DNA from 2 places in the Aureibacillus halotolerans genome. Region 2 is predicted to be linked to the other one. Evidence: predicted binding sites of a transcription regulator. Region 2 holds the regulator's gene; the other holds the start of a gene.
What was found. The regulator CtsR, encoded in region 2, represses protease genes until heat stress. The targets are predictions, from matches to a motif close to ATGGTCAATAAAGGTCAAACA.

Region 1 (3,427 bases), on a different contig from region 2:
TTGAATGCCATTTTTAGTCGCTTTATTCGTCATGAGAAAAACAAGCTGAAAAGGCGTTTAGCCATTGAAGAAGAGCTGCAAAAAAAGTTGGAGGATGCACTGCTTTTGAGTGAAGATCATACCGATAATGAACTTCTGTCTTATATAGGTACACTGTTTCAACATGAAAGTTTCCGTATTTATTTATGTGATGGAGACGGGTTTCAAAAATCGGCAAATATGGTGTGGCGTGACAGTGAGTGGGCATTCCAACAAGAGTATATGGGGAAAAATTGGAGCTGGCGTCCCTATTTCCTTGAAAATATTGTTCGTATGGAGTCGGGTGGCAAAGGTATTCTTTCAGATCTTTATTCAGATATTGAAACAAAGCAAAACATCCGAACATTTTCTTTCCCTGTGCAGGAGCACTTGTATGTATTCATTGACCTATCTTACGAATTTTTATTTAAAAATGATCATCACGTCTAGGGCACGCCCTAAATGTATGAGCACACTCTTTAAGGGGAGAGTAATCGTAAAAGAGGCTTAGTAATAGCCTCCCTATGAAGAGGTGCTTTGAATCATGGATGCTGCAATACTTGCACTATCTGCTCTCACCGTGTTGGTCGTGTTGTGTGGAGCCATCGTGTCAATGCGGATTGGCAAAGCAACGAAAAAAGAGACGGACAGCTCCGTCTCAGAGTCGATTTCACGGCATCCAGTTGGGAGAAATCCGATCTTTTGGGTCTATGGGATTGCTGCTCTACTAATCCTTGGCTATATTGTGTATTTAGCCATCACCTATACCGCGTCAAAGGGCGTTGCTTAAAAATCCAAATGATGTAAATTAACAACGGAGCGTGGATGTATTATCCATGCTCCGTTGTTTTTATGCTTTGCTTTTCGTTGTTTGCTTGAACGCTTCCTCAAATTCCTGTGCTTTTTCAGCGGATGCTTCAATGGCTTCTCGGAAAACGTCCTTTGCCTGTCCTGCTTCTAGCCGAGCAAGTCCTTCATACGTCGTTCCTTTTGGAGATGTGACTTGAGCACGAAGCTCCGCTGGCGTTCGGTTCGTTTGCCGTACCATTTCAGCAGCACCCGCCATAACGTCAACAATCCATTGGCGCCCCTCTTCCTCTGTAAAGCCGTGTGCTTTTGCAGTATCCTCAAAATATTCCATCACAGCGTACATATAGGCTGGACTGCTTCCAGCAAGCCCCGTAAAGAGATTCATTTTTGCTTCTTCAATTTCATAGGCCGTGCCAAAGCCTGAAAGCAACGAATGCACAATGGCTTTGTCCTCTGTTGAGACGGCTTTTCCTGTGCAATAGCCTGTTGTAGACATTGAAATGGCTGAAGATGTATTTGGCATCACGCGAACGACCTTTGTGTTTTTGGAGGTCCAATGCGTCATTGTCTCTGTAGAGAGTCCTGCAATGACAGAAAGTAGCAGGGGAGAATGGTCTATAAGGGAAGAAATGCGAGCAAAAATCTCCTCAGCATCTTTCGGTTTGACAGCCATGACGACTACAGATGCCCGTGAGATGCAACTGTCAAGATCTTGACTAGCTGTAACGCCATACTGCTGTTGTAACTCCTTTAGCCGTTCGGCGTTTGTCCGATTGAGAACGGTGATTTGGTTAGGTTCGACAAGTTGATTGGCAAGAAGTCCACGAATCATTGCCTCTGCCATAGAGCCAGCACCTAGAAATACGATTTGTTTTCCTTGCATCATGGTGTAACAACCTTTCTAAAGTTCTTCTCATTTGCAAATGGTGAATGGGCTTCGCGCAGCCCTTGTTTAAGCCTTCTAATCGTTATTGTCGTTGATTATAAAAAAAACCACAAGTTTTTTAAGCAAAATCCTTGAAAGTCAAAGTAGGTCAAAGTATACTTTCGATATAGTCAAAGAAAGTCAAAGGTGATTTATCTAAAATAAAGGAGGACAAATCGATATGAATTGTCAACATTGTCATCAACGTCCTGCTTCTGTGCAATTGAGGATGAAAATAAATAATAATAAAGAATCAATACACTTATGCCAACAATGTTTGCTGACTCTTGAAAAACAACATCAGCAAAACCCAAACGCGTTTTATGGACAAATGATGGGTGGTCAAAGTGGAGCGGTTACTCAGCAGCAGACGTCACAAGAAAGCTTACTTGAATCATTGGCTACTGATTTAACGGACCAAGCGAACGCAGGTGCTATTGATCCGGTCATAGGACGTCACGATGAAATTCAAAGAGTAATCGAGGTTCTCAACCGTCGAAACAAAAACAATCCGGTTTTGATTGGTGAACCAGGGGTTGGGAAAACGGCGATTGCTGAAGGGATCGCCTTGCGAATTGCTGATAAAAATGTACCGAACAAGCTATTAAACAAACGAGTCATGCTTCTCGATGTTGCCTCACTCGTTTCAAACACGGGCATACGTGGCCAATTTGAGGAACGCATGAAGCAGCTCGTGGACGAAATACAATCACGCGATGACATTTTGTTATTCGTGGATGAAATACACTTGCTTGTTGGTGCAGGACAGACTCAAGATTCGCAAATGGATGCTGGGAACATCTTAAAACCGGCGCTTGCACGCGGAAAAATGCAGCTCATTGGGGCGACGACATTAAAAGAATATCGCGCGATTGAGAAGGATGCTGCACTTGAACGTCGCTTTCAGCCGGTGATCGTTGATGAACCTACGGAAGATGAGGCTGTTGCGATTTTACAAGGCTTGCAACAGCGTTATGAGGAGTACCACCGTGTCCTCTATACGGAGGATGCCATTAAGGCAAGTGTACAGCTGTCTAAACGTTACATTCAGGACCGGCAGTTGCCAGACAAGGCGATTGACTTGATGGATGAAGCAGGATCTGTTCTCAATTTGTCACATGAAGAAAAGGATGAAAATCAAATAGAGCATCGTTTAACGGACGTGCGCAAGGAAAAAGAGGAAGCAACGGCAAACGAGGCATACGAGCGTGCAGCTCAACTGCGGGATGAAGAAAAACGCTTGCTTGAGCAAAAACAACATGCGACCTCGGATATTCCTGAGGTAACGCGTGAAGTGATCGAGCAGCTCATTCAGAAGAAAACAGGTATTCCCGTTTCGCGTTTAGAAGAAGACGAGCAAACGCGCATGAAGGAGCTTGAAATGCGCTTGTCCCAACAGGTCATTGGCCAGGTCGAGGCGGTTCAAAAAGTTGCCAAAGCCGTGAAACGCTCACGTGCAGGTCTTACCTCGAAACACCGCCCATCAGGATCATTCTTATTTGTTGGTCCAACAGGGGTCGGGAAAACGGAGCTGTCTAAATCGCTTGCTCGAGAGCTGTTTGGTGATGAAGATGCTTTGATTCGATTGGACATGAGTGAGTACATGGAAAAGCATGCCGTGTCGAAGTTGATTGGCTCACCTCCAGGCTATGTTGGGCATGATGAAGCGGGTCA
Region 2 (3,427 bases):
TTGTATTTTTTCTGCGCCTAGTCCAAGAGCGGATAAAGCTTTTGCTGCGATGCCTTCGCCTTCGCGGACCAAGCCTAGCAGAATATGTTCTGTGCCAATATTGTTATGTCCTAAACGTACGGCTTCCTCTTGTGCTAACGCGAGCACTTTTTGCGCACGTTCTGTAAATCGTCCAAACATCATACGGATCAGCCTCCCAAAATTTATATTTAAATCTTTTCGAGCTTTACACGTTCTCGAATCAATGTGGCTCTTCGAATGTCTCTTTCTTTTGGTTCGAGGGCCTCGTTCGCATACTGCTGAAGAAACCCCGGCTGCATTAGAATCATTACTTCGCTAAGTATACTCTGAGACAGACCGTCAATGAAACCAAGGTCTATGCCTAGCCTTACATCTGATAAACAGCTAGCAGCCTCAGCACTTTGAATGACACGGCTGTGTGACAAAATGCCATAGGACCTCCACACTCTGTCTTCCAATTGAACCCGAGATGTATCGAGCATAGCGCCTCGCATTTCCCGTTCCTTTTGGATCAGCTCATAAACTACACTTTGCAGATCGTCAACGATGTCTTCTTCAGATTTTCCTAATGTTAATTGATTCGACACTTGAAATACATTTCCCTGGGCTTCAGAGCCTTCTCCATAAATTCCACGAACCGCAATGCCTAGCTGATTAATTGCTGATATAATCGTATTCATTCTTCCACTCATGATTAGTGCGGGAAGGTGCATCATTACGGATGCTCTCATGCCTGTGCCAACATTGGTTGGACAGCTTGTTAAGTATCCTTTTTCCTCATCATATGCGTACTCCAAATGATTTTCTAAGATGTCATCCATTTGATTGGCTGCAGCCAACGCTTCCGTCAGCTGAAAACCAGGGAACAAGCACTGCAAACGAAAATGATCTTCCTCATTCACCATCAAACTAATGTTTTCTTCGTCAGACAGCAATACTGCTGAGGATTTCTCTGATCCAGCCAAATTGGGAGATATGAGCTGTTTTTCCATCAGGACACGCTTTTCAATATTTTTAAGGTCGCTCATTTCTAGCATAGACAAACGCCCAACATCCCCATACTCATGGGGCATTACATTTGTTTTCGCTTGGTTTAGAACGTTTTGCAATTCCTCGCTTCCTGCAACGGTCGGGAAGGAATAACGATTCAGGTTCCTGGCATAGCGGATACGGGAGCTCATGACAATATCACTATCGGGCCCTCCCTTTAGATGCCAGGGACTTAACGCCTGTTGAATAAACTTATGCAACGACATCGTTACTGATCCCCTTCCTTCAACTTCCCTTGTAAGGAACGAATTTCATCTCTAAGAACCGCGGCTTTTTCAAACTCTTCTTTATCGATAAGCTCGTGAATGGCCGTTTTTAACTCAGTGATTTGCCGTTTTACGTTTAATTCCTGTCCTGCACGCTTTGGAATTTTCCCTTTATGTGTTGTATTCCCTGCATGAACACGTCGTAAAACAGGATCTAATCGGTCTTTAAACGTATCATAGCATTGGGCACAGCCGAATTTTCCTGTTTTGAGGAAACGTGCATAGGTCATATTGCATTTTGGACAAAGAGGCTCATTCGACGTGACGTGCTGTTTCTGCTTATGAAACGCGAATGCGTCCTGTCCGTAACCAAAGATGCCTGATAATAAATCTTGAATGGTATAACCTTGGTGATGCCCTTGAGACGGTTGGTCTTCTCGCTCCTGAGCGCATACCTCACACAAATGTTTCTCCCATTTCTCATGATTAATAATTTGTGTAAAATGAACTGTAGCGGAGCGTTGATGACAAACTTCGCACTCCATGTAGCTCCCCCATCCTTACATTTTATATTTAAGAGTTTGCAGAATAGATTGAAGCATTCTGCCTCGTAATATATCCCGTTGTTCTATCGGCAAATCAAGCACAGAACGATCCATGAGATTCAATAAAATCTGACACTCACGCTTGCTCAATGCCCCTTCCTCATATAAACGGCCAAGAATATGCCCCGCTGACGCTTGAGTACATCCGTTTCCTTCGATCAATCGTAGCATTTGATCTAGCATATGCAGGTGGTCCTCATGCTCAATCTTCGTAATCCGAATGTAGCCTCCACCGCCACGTTTACTTTCAACAATATAGCCCTTTTCCACAGTGAACCTTGTTTTAATCACATAATTAATTTGAGAGGGTACGCACTGAAAACGATCTGCTATTTCATGCCGCCTAATTTCTACCGCATCGTTCTCAGATAACTGAAAAACTTGTTTAAGGTAGTCTTCTATGATGTCTGAGATGTTTTTCATCGTTTCCCTCCCTTCAATTCAGGACTTTGACTATTTTTGACTATGATGATTATTATACGTTCGATCGCTAACCATTTGCAAATATGAAGCCTTCTCTTCATTATGTCCTCAACGAAATGTCTTAATCATCTGATATCTAATAGACTTCTTTAACAACCTCCACGATGGACAATGCATCCAACACCTTAATGCGTCCTTCAGATTCAGCAAACAAAACTGTGAACTTGTATTCTTTTAGTCGCTCTTTCCCGTCTCCAGCAACTAAATCCTTTGTTCTCACATTGCGAATCTTTCCATAGTCTTCAATAATACGTAACAACTCCGCTAAATGCTGCCCATCTTTTGGAACAACGATATGAATGATTTCCTCTGCACCATGCTTAAAAAGGAGTGTTTCTAATCGATTGAGAAACATCAAGCTTAACAGCACAACAACAGTTGAAAGAATAGCTAATGTATATAGACCTGCGCCTACTGTTAAGCCTAGTCCTGCAACAACCCATATTGAAGCAGCGGTCGTTAGCCCACGAATCGTTGCCCCTTTCACAAGAATCGTGCCTGCACCTAAAAAGCCTATACCACTAATGACGTAAGAAGGAATCCTCGCTGGATCATATTGAACATTGTCATAGTTCTCAATGAACTCTTCAAACCCGTATAATGATAGAAGCATCATCATACAAGCACCCATACCAACCAATATATGCGTTCGAAATCCTGCTGGTCTTTTGCTTACTTCCCGTTCCAGACCAACAAGTCCGCTTAACACGAGAGCGACAAGAATACGTACAAGCATAACATGAAAATCTTCTGGTATTTCAATAATGTGTATCCATTCATTACCTTCCATTCATATCCCTCCTCTTACTACTAAAACAGTGTATGCGCACTAGAGCAACTCATGTCTTTTCAAGTTTCATAAAGAATAGAATACAAAAAGAGGTTACGCATCCTGCGTAACCTCTCTGTTTGTTTTGCCCGGCAGCGTCCTACTCTCACAGGGAAACCCAACTACCATCGGCGCTGAAGAGCTTAACTTCCGTGTTCGGCATGGGAACGGGTGTGACCTCTTCGCTATCGCCACCAGACAATTTATTAAAATGACAAGGATGAGTATATCGC

Region 1: EV213_RS03620 (ATP-dependent Clp protease ATP-binding subunit) is a predicted target of CtsR. The motif match lies at 1,881-1,901, and genes of this name have one in related genera.

Annotation. Positions count from the first base shown of each region.
Region 1 covers NZ_SNYJ01000002.1:298,917-302,343, forward strand. The annotation lists gene EV213_RS03605 (EAL domain-containing protein) at 1-468, shown strand, start outside; gene EV213_RS03610 (hypothetical protein) at 563-808, shown strand; gene proC (pyrroline-5-carboxylate reductase) at 869-1,714, opposite strand; gene EV213_RS03620 (ATP-dependent Clp protease ATP-binding subunit) at 1,935-3,427, shown strand, end outside.
Region 2 covers NZ_SNYJ01000023.1:132-3,558, reverse strand. The annotation lists gene clpC (ATP-dependent protease ATP-binding subunit ClpC) at 1-183, opposite strand, end outside; gene mcsB (protein-arginine kinase McsB) at 210-1,277, opposite strand; gene mcsA (protein-arginine kinase activator protein McsA) at 1,280-1,822, opposite strand; gene EV213_RS18300 (CtsR family transcriptional regulator) at 1,838-2,305, opposite strand; gene EV213_RS18295 (MgtC/SapB family protein) at 2,442-3,155, opposite strand; rRNA gene rrf (5S ribosomal RNA) at 3,282-3,393, opposite strand.